DNA from 3 places in the Pseudarthrobacter quantipunctorum genome. Region 2 is predicted to be linked to each of the others. Evidence: riboswitches for the same ligand, from Rfam matches in the RefSeq annotation. Region 2 holds a riboswitch; each other region holds the start of a gene.
The links. A riboswitch is a leader RNA that binds a small molecule or an ion and turns the genes downstream of it on or off. The one in region 2 is predicted to bind S-adenosylmethionine.
Positions count from the first base shown of each region.

Region 1 (3,997 bases), 1.3 Mb from region 2:
GCAAGCACCTTCGCCCGGGTGGCCTCACCGGCGCGCAGGTAATAGCTGCGGGATTTCGTCAGTTCCATCAGGTCCGCGGTTGTGACGGAGTCCTGCCAGTGCGTGACATGCTCCTCCAAGCCCTCAAACTCAGGTCCTATGAGCGGGCGGTGGCCGGGTTTGTAAACGTCCCCGGCATGCATGATCCTGGAAAGCCGGTGGACCCAGGGAACCGACGTGTCCAGCTGGTTCCAGACCAGTCCCAGCGTTCCGCGCTGGCGGAGGACGCGGGCAAGTTCCGTGCTCGCCCGCAACGCGTCGCACCAGTGCCAGGCCTGGGCTACGGTAACGACGTCGAAGGCCTCGTCAGGCAGGCCGGTCGCCTCCGCGGTGCCAAGGACAGCCGTGGCGGCGGGATAGTGCTCGGCCAACTGCCTGAGCATGTCCGCTGAGGGATCTACGGCCGTGACGGACAGCCCCAGGCCCAGCAGCAGTTCGGTGAATTTGCCGGTGCCGGCGCCAACGTCGAGCGCATCGCGGGCCGCGGAAGGCACCAGCCAGCGCGCTGAGTCGGCAGGGTAGCCGGGCCGCACCTGCTGGTAGTGCTTGCCGCCGTCCTGGAAACTCAGGCCGAGCTCCCGGCGCCGGCCGTGATCCAGCCGTGGGCCACCCCGTGCCACGCGCGGCCTCCTTCATCCGGTACTTTTAGTGTCCTCCGAATTTACCGCATGAGCTGCAGCAGGGCGGCGGCCGACAGGCCGGCCCCAGGTCAGTCGTCGAGGCAGGGCGCGGCGCCGGCTGTTCCCGGGGTGTTGGGCGCCCAATGGGGGTATGTACGGTTGTCATTGGCGGGAACCCAGCGGCCCGCGTCCACCACATAGTCCCAGCCCAGGCCCTTGCTCCGAAGGTCCCGGATGCCCGCCAGCAGCCGCTCGGCATCTTCCAGCCTTGAGCCGACGCCGAAGCTGGCTCGAAGGGAACCGGACGGAAGTCCCAGCCGCTTCAGCAGCGGGTGCGCGCAGAACCGGCCGTCGCGCAGGCCCACCCCGTGTTCGGCCGACAGGTAAGCGGCCACCAGGCCGGCGTCGTATCCTTCCACGGAGAAGTTGACCACGCCGATCGTGTCGGTGTCCGGGTTGGTGTCCTTGAAGATCTGGTGGACGGTCACGCCGTCGATCTCCTGCAGGCCGTCCACCAGGAATGAACGGATGGCGGATTCGTGGGCGTGCCAGCGGTCCTGGTCCAGCTCCGCGATGACCTGGGTCGCCCGGGCCAGCGTCGCCGCACCGAGCACGTTGGGTGATCCGCCCTCGTGGCGGGCCGGACCGGTTGCCCAGCTGACGCCGTCGAGCCTTGCTTCCTTGACGGCGCCTCCGCCTGCGAGGTGCGGTGTGCCGGCGTCGAGCCAGTCCGGCCGGCCAACCAGCACGCCGGCACCAAAGGGTGCGTACAGCTTGTGGCCCGAGAAGGCGAGGTAGTCGACGTCGTCCGTGGTGATGTTGACGCGCCGGTGCGGCGCCAGCTGGGCCGCGTCCACAGCGATCCGTGCGCCGTGCTCGTGCGCCAGCGCGGCAAGGGCGCGGATGGGGAGGATTTCGCCGGTGACGTTGGAAGCCCCGGTCACGGCGAGCAGGCTCACGCTGCCCTGCTGCAGCTCCGCACGGACGGCGTCAATGGTTCCGGCAATGGTGTCCGCTGCCACGATGCTGCGGTGGGGGACGCCCTGCCACGGAAGCAGGTTGGCATGGTGCTCGATGTCGAGGTACAGGACGTCGCCGTCCGGCCGTCCGTCGGTGGCCGGCAGACAGCCCGCCAGCAGGTTCAGGGAGTCTGTGGTGTTCCGGGTGAAGATTACCGAATCGTCCGGACGGCCGCCCACGAAGTCGCGGACGATCGCACGGGCATTTTCATACACCGAGGTGCTGATCTGGGAGGCGTAGCCTGCACCGCGGTGGACGCTCGCGTAGAAGGGCAGGATCTCGTTGAGGTAGGCCGACACCACCGAGAGGGCGGGAGCGGACGCGCCATAATCCAGGTTGGCGTACCGGACGTGGCCGCCGTGGATCAGGGGAGCCAGGATTTCGGCACCGCTGACGGCCGCGAGCGGACGGCCGGCGGCGGCCCGGCGCTGGTCGAAGAGCGCTGATGATTCCGGCGGAACGGCCTGATGCCGGACAGCGGCTTGGGGGGAGACAGCGGCTTGGGGGGAGACGGTGGCAGTTGTCACAGAGACCTCACTTCAAAACAGGACTCCGTGCAGGAATCCGCGCTTGCCGCATCCCTTCCGGACCGGCCTGGTCGTCACCCGGGGCACCCCACCGCGAATGGAGGGTTGCCGGCCAGCAAACCGGGGTTTTGCGCTGGCACTCGTGACCTGCTTAAGAGCGTAGAACATGGGCCGCGAAGGTTAAAAGCCCGCAGGAATGTTAAGGGCTTTGTTACGCGCGGTTGAAAAGGAGCGGTTGAATCGAAGATCACGACGGCGGACGCCTCCTTTCGGGGGCGTCCGCCGTCGATTATTTCGTGATCCGTGGACTAGAGGAGGTCGTCCAGATTCGGATTCAGGCGCCGCAGCACCTCGGAGTGGAGGATGGAATTCGTGGCCAGGGCGTTCCCGCCGAACGGACCGTCCTCGCCCTCCAGCGAGGTAAAGCGGCCCCCCGCTTCCACCACAATGGGCACCAGCGCGGCCATGTCGTAGAGATTCAGTTCAGGTTCACAGGCGATGTCCACCGAACCTTCGGCCACCATGCAGTAGGACCAGAAGTCGCCAAAGGCCCGGGTCCGCCACACGTCCTCGGTGAGCCCTAGAAATTCGTCAAGGTTTCCACGTTCCTTCCAGCCGCCAAGGCTCGAGTAAGAGAGGGAAGCATCGGACAGGCTGGACACATTGGACACCCGAAGGCGGGTTGCGGCGGCGAGCGAACGCCCCATATAGGCTCCCATGCCCTTGGCGGCCCACCAGCGCTTGCCAAGGGCAGGCGCGCTGACCACGCCCACCACCGGTTCGCCTTCATCCACCAGGGCGATCAGGGTGGCCCAGACCGGGACGCCCCGGACGAAGTTCTTGGTGCCGTCAATGGGGTCGATAATCCACCGCCGCGACCCATGCCCCGTGCTGCCGAACTCCTCACCGAGGACGGCATCGCGGGGACGGGAGCGGGAGAGCTGGCCGCGGATGGCTTCCTCGGCTGCCTTGTCCGCATCGGTGACGGGCGTCAGGTCCGGCTTGGTCTCAATGTGGAGGTCCTGGGCCTTGAAGCGGCTCATGGTCTGGTCATCCACGGAATCGGCCAGGACATGGGCCAGGCGCAGGTCATCGTTGTAGCTCGAAGCGGGTTGGATCATGGTTCCAAACTACCGTCTGCGCGCCGTTCTGCCGGGAAGCGGGCCCGTCAGGTGACGCTGCCCAGTTCCTTGGCCTCCTGGGCTTCCATCCTCGGGTCCGTGCCGAGGAGGCGCCGCAGGGACCCCAGCCTCGCTGCTCCGGTGGGGCCGGCATGCCCCGCACCCACCCATGCGTCCAGCCCGCAGTTGACCGCGGTGGCGGTGTGCTTGCACCCGCGCTCACAGTCGTCTATGCCGGGGGAGAGGTCCGGGAAGGAACGGAGGATCCGGTCGGGGTCCACGTGCGCCAGGCCAAAGGAGCGGATGCCGGGGGTGTCGATGATCCAGCTTCCGGACGGCGCGTCCGCGAGCTTCAGTGCAAGGGCCGACGACGACGTGTGCCGCCCGCGGCCCGTCACGGCGTTCACTCCACCGGTAGCCCGTTCCGCCCCAGTCAGCGCGTTGACCATGGTTGACTTGCCAACGCCGGAATGCCCAAGCATGACGGTGACCTTGCCGTCCAGGTGGCCGCGCATCTCGGCGACGGCGGAGAGGTCGAGTCGCGCGGACAGGCCGTCATCGGAACGGGCGTCAATGCCGGAAGCGCTGGCATCGGCGGTCCGGCTGATGATCACGGGAAAGTCCAGATGGGTGTAGTTGGACAGCAGCTCCGCAGGGTCTTTAACGTCCG
Region 1 covers NZ_CP148033.1:1,421,111-1,425,107, forward strand. The annotation lists gene WHH00_RS06515 (class I SAM-dependent methyltransferase) at 1-659, opposite strand, end outside; gene WHH00_RS06520 (aminotransferase class V-fold PLP-dependent enzyme) at 749-2,206, opposite strand; SAM riboswitch class IV at 2,241-2,354, opposite strand; gene hisN (histidinol-phosphatase) at 2,515-3,327, opposite strand; gene rsgA (ribosome small subunit-dependent GTPase A) at 3,375-3,997, opposite strand, start outside.
Region 1: linked by a shared signal. The riboswitch ahead of WHH00_RS06520 (aminotransferase class V-fold PLP-dependent enzyme) and the one ahead of WHH00_RS12245 (homoserine O-acetyltransferase) in region 2 are both predicted to bind S-adenosylmethionine.

Region 2 (3,997 bases):
GAGGACTACTTGGCGGCTATTTCTTGGCGGCGGCCAGCAGATCGGCCGTGCCCTGTGCGTCGGCGGCATCGACATCATGAAGTGAGATGCCGCGGGTTTCCTTGAGGAAGAAGACAGCGACCGCCGTCACTACGCAGGCGCCCAGGAGGTAGAACGCCACCGGAAGGGACGAGCCGAAGCTGCCCAGGAGCGAGCTGGCGATGATGGGCGCCAGCGAGCCGGCAACGATGGAGGTCACCTGGTAGCCCAGGGAAACGCCCGAGTACCGCATGCGGGTGGGGAACATTTCCGCCATGATGGACGGCTGGCCGGCGTACATGAGGGCGTGGAACAGCAGGCCGATGGTGATGGCGGCCAGGATGATGAAGTCGTTGGCGGTGTCCATCATGGGGAATGCGAAGAAGCCCCAGGTTCCGGCGAGGATTGCGCCGGCCATGTATACCGGGCGGCGTCCCAGGGAGTCCGACATCTTGCCCACCAGCGGGACTGCGCAGAAGTGGATGAAGTGTGCCACCAGCAGGAGGAGCAGGATGCGGGACGTGTCCGTCTGCACAACCACTTTCAGGTAGGTGATGGAGAACGTGACAACAAGGTAGTAGAGGATGTTCTCCGCGAAGCGCAGGCCCATGGCGGTGAACACACCGCGGGGGTACCGGCGGAAGACTTCGGCCACACCGTAGCCCTTGTTCTCGACGGTGACTTCCTTGCGGGCCTCCAGGAAGATCGGTGCGTCCTGGACCTTGGTGCGGATGTAGTAGCCAATGATGACGATCACTGCGGAGAGCCAGAAGGCTACGCGCCAGCCCCAGCCGAGGAAAGCTTCGGGCGAAAGGGTGGAAGACAGGGTGAACAGCACGGCCGTGGCGAGCAGGTTGCCCATGGGGACGGCGGACTGCGGCCAGCTGGACCAGAAACCGCGGGACTTGCTGGGGCTGTGTTCGGCGACGAGCAGCACCGCGCCGCCCCATTCGCCGCCTACTGCGAAGCCCTGGACGAAGCGCAGGAACACCAGCAGCGCAGGCGCCCAGTAGCCGATCTGCGCAAATGTCGGCAGGCAGCCCATGAGGAAGGTGGCAACACCCACCAGGATGATACTCAGCTGCAGCAACTGCTTGCGGCCAAACTTGTCGCCGAAGTGGCCGAAGACGATGCCGCCGATGGGGCGGGCAACGAAGCCGACGGCGTAGGTGACGAAGGCTGCAATGATGCCGTCCAGCTCTGTACCGGAGTTGGGGAAGAACAGCTTGCCGAACACGAGCGTGGCGGCGGAGGCGTAAAGGAAGAATTCGTACCACTCAACCACGGTGCCGGCCATGGAGGCCGTGACGACTTTCTTCAGGCCGGAGGCCTTGACATCGGTTTCCTCGGGCCGCCGCGCGGCGGACTTTTCCGTACTCATTGATGAACTCCTTCGGCGTCTTCTTCGACACCACTGGGACAGGCTGTGGCGGATACGTGTGATTTTGGCCACGAACCGCCGGGTCCCAACGAGTATGGTCTGCCTGAACGCCAAGCTCAACGGCGAATCATGCAGAGGCTATCTGCATAAATGCACATTTGCTGGCCCGCGAACCGCGGTTTTAGTCCGAGAGATGCGCCCTGAGCTGGTGGCCCAGCTGGCCTATTTCCGTCAGGAAGCCGTCATGACCTATGGGCGCCGTAATGAGGTGCACGTCCACTTCTCCGGGGAGAGCTGCGGCAAGTTCGCGGGACTGGGCCGGGAAGTAGAGCCGGTCCGAGTCCACGGCCGCCACGAAGAAGCGCGCACCTGACCGCGCCAGGGTCTCGGGAAGCGGCCCCCGCCCCCGGCAGATGTCGTGGCTCATCAGCGCCTCGGTGATGGCGATGTAGCTGTTGGCATCAAACCGCCGGACCAGCTTGTTCCCCTGGTGGTCCAGGTAGCTTTCCACCTGGTACCGTCCGCGGCTGGCCAGGACCCCGCCCTGCAGGGGTGACTCCGGAGCCTGGGGTGCGCGGCCAAACCTGCCTTCCAGTTCCGCCGCAGAGCGGTAGGTGATGTGCGCGATCCGCCGGGCCAGGGCCAGGCCATCCTCGGGGAAGGGGCCGCCGTAGTAATCGCCCCCGTTGAAATTCGCATCCTGGCGGATCGCCAGGGTCTGTGCCTGGGCAAAGGCAATCTGCTCGGCCGTGCTGGCGGCGCCGATGGAGATCACCCCGCAGCGCTGCACCCGTTCCGGGAAGGTGACGGCCCACTCAAGTGCGCGGGCTCCGCCCATGGAACCGCCCAGCACCGCAAACCAGCTCTTGATTCCCAGCTTGTCGGCCAGCCGGGCCTCCGCCACAGTGCTGTCCCGCAGCGTGACCAGGGGAAACCGGGATCCCCAGGGAGTCCCGTCCGGTGCCGGCGAGGACGGCCCCGTGGACCCGTAGCAACCGCCCACAATGTTGATGGACACTACAAAAAAGCGGTCCGTGTCCACCGGTGCACCCGGCCCGGCCAGCTGCTCCCACCAACCCGGTTCATCGGTATCGCCGCGGGTCACGTGGGTACTGCCGGTCAGTGCGTGCTCGATCAGGACGGCATTGCTGGCGTCCGCGTTGAGGGTGCCCCAGGTTTCGTAGGCCAGCGTGACGTCGGGCAGGTATCCGCCGGCTTCAAGTTCCAGTCCCCCAATGGAGGCATAGCGGACTATTCCGTGCTCGGAAACGGTGGTACGGGCGACGGTAACCGTCATGGCAAGACCTCTTCTTACGCGCTTGCCTGCCGTCGAATGACCGGCAGGCCAGGTCTTCACCCGGGGCACCCCACCGCGGAAGGAGGGTTGCCGGCCAGCAAGCCGGGGCTGTCACTGGCACTCATGACCTGGTTCGAGTGTACGAAACAGCCCCCGCCTGCCGCCAAGAGTGTGACTGGTTGTGACGATCCCCGGCCCGGCAAGCACGCCCGCCGGGCCGGGGACCCGCCGTCGGCCCTTGCTCCTGTTCAGGCGCCCACGGCCGCCTTGGCGGCACGGAAGCCCGCCTCCAGGTCCGCCAGGATGTCATCAATGTGCTCGATTCCCACAGACAACCGGACCAGGCCGGGAGTTACCCCGGCCACCGCCTGCTGCTCCGGGGAAAGCTGGCTGTGGGTGGTCGACGCCGGATGGATGACAAGGGAGCGGACGTCACCGATGTTTGCCACATGGGAATGCAGCTCCAGCGCGTCCACGAAGCGCTTGCCGGCCTCGGCCCCGCCAGCCAGGTTGAAGGACACAATCGCGCCCGTGCCCTTGGGGCCATATTTGCGGCCCCGCTCGTACCAAGGACTGGAGGGCAGCCCCGCGTAGGCGACAGATTCGACGTCGTCACGCGCTTCCAGCCACTGCGCAACGTCCAAGGCGTTGGCAACGTGGCGTTCCACGCGCAGGCTCAACGTTTCCAGGCCCTGGGCAATGAGGAAGGCGTTGAACGGGGAGACGGCGGAACCAAGGTCCCGGAGCAGCTGGACGCGTGCCTTGAGGATGTAGGACAGGTTGGCGCCCAGGGCACCGTCCTTGCCGAGGTCGCGGGCGTACACCAGCCCGTTGTAGGTGGGATCCGGAGTGTTGAAGCCCGGGAACTTCGCCGCGTCCTTGCCGAAATCGAACTTGCCGGAGTCCACGATCACGCCGGCAATGGCGGAGCCGTGGCCACCCAGGTACTTGGTTGCCGAATGGACCACGATGTCCGCTCCCCATTCCAGCGGCCGGATCAGGTACGGGGTGGACAGGGTGTTGTCCACAATGAGGGGCACCCCGGCATCGTGGGCCACCTGGGAGATACCCTCGATGTCCAGGACGTCCTGCCGGGGATTGGAGACCACTTCGCCGAAGAAGAGCTTGGTGTTGGGCTGCACGGCGTCGCGCCACTGCTCCAGGTTGTCCGGGTCCGCGACGAAGGTGACCGAAATGCCGAACTTCTTCAGGGTGTGGGCGAAGAGATTGTACGTTCCGCCGTAAAGGCTGGGGCTTGCGACGATGTGGTCGCCGGCCTCCGCGATGTTCAGGACAGCGAA
Region 2 covers NZ_CP148033.1:2,687,118-2,691,114, forward strand. The annotation lists gene WHH00_RS12240 (MFS transporter) at 17-1,399, opposite strand; gene WHH00_RS12245 (homoserine O-acetyltransferase) at 1,581-2,696, opposite strand; SAM riboswitch class IV at 2,710-2,825, opposite strand; gene WHH00_RS12250 (bifunctional o-acetylhomoserine/o-acetylserine sulfhydrylase) at 2,945-3,997, opposite strand, start outside.

Region 3 (3,997 bases), 1.7 Mb from region 2:
AGTACGCGGTGAGGAAGGCATAGGCCGCCACCACCAGGACCAGGACGTTCAGCAGCCGGCCCGGGGCAAGGTACGTGCGCCCGAAGAACAGGTCATACATGGTCCGGTACGCGGTATCCGGGATGATCGCCAGGCGGACGTCAAACCCGTTGGCCAGGTACGGATTGCCCCAGGACAGGAAGGCAAACGCGAAAGCCAGCGCGGTGCAGGCCGCCACCATCAAGGTATGCGCTGAAAGCCAGGCCACGATTCTCCGCCGGTGGAACCCGGCCGCCAGGCCAATGACGAACAGCACCTGCCACACCAGCAGGGGGAATGAATCCTCGAACTGCGACGGCAGGATCCGGAAGCGTGTCACCGTACCCACCGCGTACACAGCCACCGATGCCGCCAGCACCCACAGAGCTTTGCCGCGGTTCAGGGCGGCGAGGATCACCGGGCTGGCCAGCAGCAGCACCACGTACAAGCCCATCACGTTGAACTGCCACGGCCCGAACTGGAGCAGCAGGATGGCGGGAAGCACCTCTGGCGGCACGGGGAACTGGAACAGCGTTTCCATGCCCGCGTAGAGATCGTAGGTGCGGCCGGCGCCTTCGTGCCCTGCGCCGCCGGTGCCCTGGTCCACGAAGGTTGTGAGCGCATCTGTCCGGAAAACCGGCAGCAGCGACAGGAGGAAAACGCCCACCAGCACCACGAGCGCCGTGACGTAGAGCTTGCCTGCCCGGCGCGAGGTAAGGTCTACCACCGTCCCAAAATCATCTTTCGCCCTGGGCCCGTAGACCATGCCCACCACCAGGCCGGAGAACAGAACGAACAGCTCGGCGCCCGAAACAAAGCCCACCGCCTCCTGGGTCAGGAGCTGGAAGAGCGACACCATGCCCAGGTGGTTCACCACCACGAACACGATGGCCAGGCCGCGGAGCAGGTCCACGCGGGAGTCCCTGCTGGACGGGTCGCTGTAGCCCCACGCCGTGACTGCACTGACTTTGGCGGGGACTTGCCACAGCGCCACCAGGAGGAGGATGAGCGCCGCCCCCACGCTCCAGGCGGCCGCACCGGACAGTGTGTTGGACCTGACGAACGATGGACCTGCGGTGACCTCGGTAACCGGGCCCGTCACCACCGGGGATCCCTCAAGCCGGGTGCGGGCAGCGTCCGCAATTCCGGCGTTTCCGGTGAGGCGCCAGTCGATGCTGGCCACCCCCGTGTCCCGTGTACTGGTGCGTTCGTCCCAGACCACTGCGCCCGTCATTCCAAAGCCGGCTGACCCCGCAACGACCAGGACCTGGTCCCACCAGCTGTTCTTGATTTCCGATTCCGCAGCACCTCCGGCGGACGGGCTGTAAAAGGCCGAAGTCTGCAGCATCAGGGGCTTGTCCCGCCCCGAAGCATATGTCCCGTAGAAGTTTTCCCCGCCGGAGGCCGTCAGCATCTCCTGCAGCTCACCGGCGCGGGGAACGGTGTTAACTGCGGAGCCCCCTGCAGTGTCATCGTGGTAGGCCGTCAGGCCCACCCAGTCCACGGCGTCGTCCCCCGGGTAGTAGGGTTCGTAGGCTTTATCCAAGCCGTTCCAAACGCCGTCGCCATTGGTGTCCAGCAGGGAGAACCCTTCGCTTCCGGGCCCGGGCGCATTCCGGTTCCGGTCAAACGGATAGTCCTTGCCCAGGTACGGCTCCCACACCATGGCATAACCCCCGCCGGTCCCGGCATCCCGGAATGCCGCTGCCACCGCCTGGAACGACTGCCGGTAGGCGGCCGGCTGCTGGCCCCACTCCACCCAGCTGGCATTCATGTCCGGCGCAAAGCGGATGAGCAGCTGGCCCTTGAAATCCCCCTGCAACCGGCGCACTTCCCCGGCAAAGGCTGCAGCGGCGTCAGGGGTGACCTGGTCGAACGGCACAACAGGCCTTACCGTGAGCATCGCGTGGGCGCCCTGTCCGGCGGATTGCTCCAGGAAGCCCCGGATGTCGCTCTCTTCCGAGGCGCGGAACGGGAAGGCGATGTCGTGTCCGAAGATCGCGGGGGATGCCCCGAGCCGCTCGGAGAAACCCCCAGCGGTGTCCTCTCCCCATTCGAGGACTGCGCCCAGCAGCGGCTTGCCTTCCTCCGGGAGGTTTCGGGCCGCCTGCGCTGGCCCGGCGGACACCACCACAGCCAGGACGGCCATCAGCACGGCGGTGAGGACGGCAGCCATCCAATGAAGGGGCCGCGGGCGGCCGCTCGGGGCGGGACGTGCGGGAGCGGCGGCGGATGGCGTGCTGATGAAGACCCCCAGGGACTTATTCCTCAAGTGACAGGGCGGCGCCCATGGACAAACTTTATCCGGGCTGGCTCTGGTGGCAGGCACCTGGCACGTGCACGCCCAAGGTGGCGCCGCCGTCGTACGTTAAACCGAGGTGGCCGACGCACCTTTGGTGCCGCGCCTCCGCGCAGCATCCTTCAGTTACGCAACATGACGACGACGGCGGTGCGGCGCCGCGCGGCAAGTGTTACGTTTTTGGGGAGTAATGAGTACCGGCGCCAAGCCCTGACTGGCCGGTCGGCAACCCTCCTTCCACGGCGGGGTGCCTCAGGTGAATACTCGGCATATCGACCATTCGAGCTGCAAGCGTGAGAGAAGGAGATCCGTCGTGTCTGACGCACCTGCCCCTGAAGAAAAACTGTCCTACCGCCTCATCAGCGGCCCGGACAACCGTGAATTCTGCGAGCGGATCTCAAACGCCCTGGCAGAAGGCTATGTGCTGCACGGCAGCCCGGCGGCAACCTTCAACGGCACCAGCGTGATTGTGGCACAGGCCGTGGTCTTGCCGGCAGCCATCGCCTCCGCGGACGCGGCAGTGGCGGATGCCGTGGATGACCTCGAGTCCGCAGGCGACGACCTTGAGTTCGACGGCGAGGGCCACGCATGAGCTACGCAGGAGACCTGACGCCGCAGGAGGCCTGGGACAAGCTGGCACAAGGCGCCATCCTGGTGGATGTGCGCACCGAGGGGGAATGGGCCCACATCGGAATCCCGGACACCAAGGCAACAGAGAACGATCCGCTGTTCATCCAGTGGACCTTCCCCGGGGGCATTCCAAACCCTGATTTCATCAACGACCTCAACCAGCAGGCGCCCGAAGACCGCGCAACTGAACTGGTGTTCCTGTGCCGCTCCGGCCAGCGGTCCATCGCGGCGGCCATAGCGGCCACCCAGGCCGGCTTCACCTCCTACAACGTGCTGGAGGGCTTTGAAGGCGACCCCGACCGCTTCGGCGAACGCACCGTCAACGGCTGGAAAAACCGCGGCCTGCCAACAAACCTGGGAAAGATCTAAGTGACCTTCAACGAAGACGCCGCCGGCTGGAGCCCCGACACCCAGGCCGTGCGCGGCGGCCTGGACCGGACCAACTTCCAGGAAACCAGCGAAGCCATTTTCCTGAACTCAGGGTTCGTGTACGAATCTGCCGCTGCCGCCGAGCGCGCCTTCACGGGCGAGGACGAGCGCTTTGTGTATTCCCGCTACGGCAACCCCTCCGTTGCCACGTTCCAGGAGCGGCTCCGCCTCCTCGAGGGAACCGAGGCGTGCTTTGCGACGGCGTCCGGCATGTCCGCCGTGTTCACCGCCCTGGGTGCCCTGCTCGGTGCCGGGGACCGCGTGGTGGCCGCCCGTTCGCTGTTCGGGTCCTGCTTCGTGATCCTGAACGAGATCCTGCCGCGGTGGGGCGTGGAGACGGTCTTCGTTGACGGACCGGACCTGGATCAGTGGCGCGAGGCCCTGTCCCAGCCCACCACCGCTGTCTTCTTCGAATCGCCGTCCAACCCCATGCAGGAGATTGTGGACATCGCCGCGGTCAGCGAACTGGCGCACGCGGCCGGGGCGACCGTCGTCGTCGACAACGTTTTTGCCACTCCCCTGCTGCAGCGCTGCGGGCAGTTTGGCGCAGACGTTATTGTCTACTCCGGCACCAAGCACATCGACGGCCAGGGCAGGGTGCTCGGCGGGGCAATCCTGGGC
Region 3 covers NZ_CP148033.1:88,660-92,656, reverse strand. The annotation lists gene opgC (OpgC domain-containing protein) at 1-2,194, opposite strand, end outside; SAM riboswitch class IV at 2,504-2,617, shown strand; gene WHH00_RS00390 (DUF1737 domain-containing protein) at 2,631-2,909, shown strand; gene WHH00_RS00385 (rhodanese-like domain-containing protein) at 2,906-3,316, shown strand; gene WHH00_RS00380 (O-succinylhomoserine sulfhydrylase) at 3,317-3,997, shown strand, end outside.
Region 3: linked by a shared signal. The riboswitch ahead of WHH00_RS00390 (DUF1737 domain-containing protein) and the one ahead of WHH00_RS12245 (homoserine O-acetyltransferase) in region 2 are both predicted to bind S-adenosylmethionine.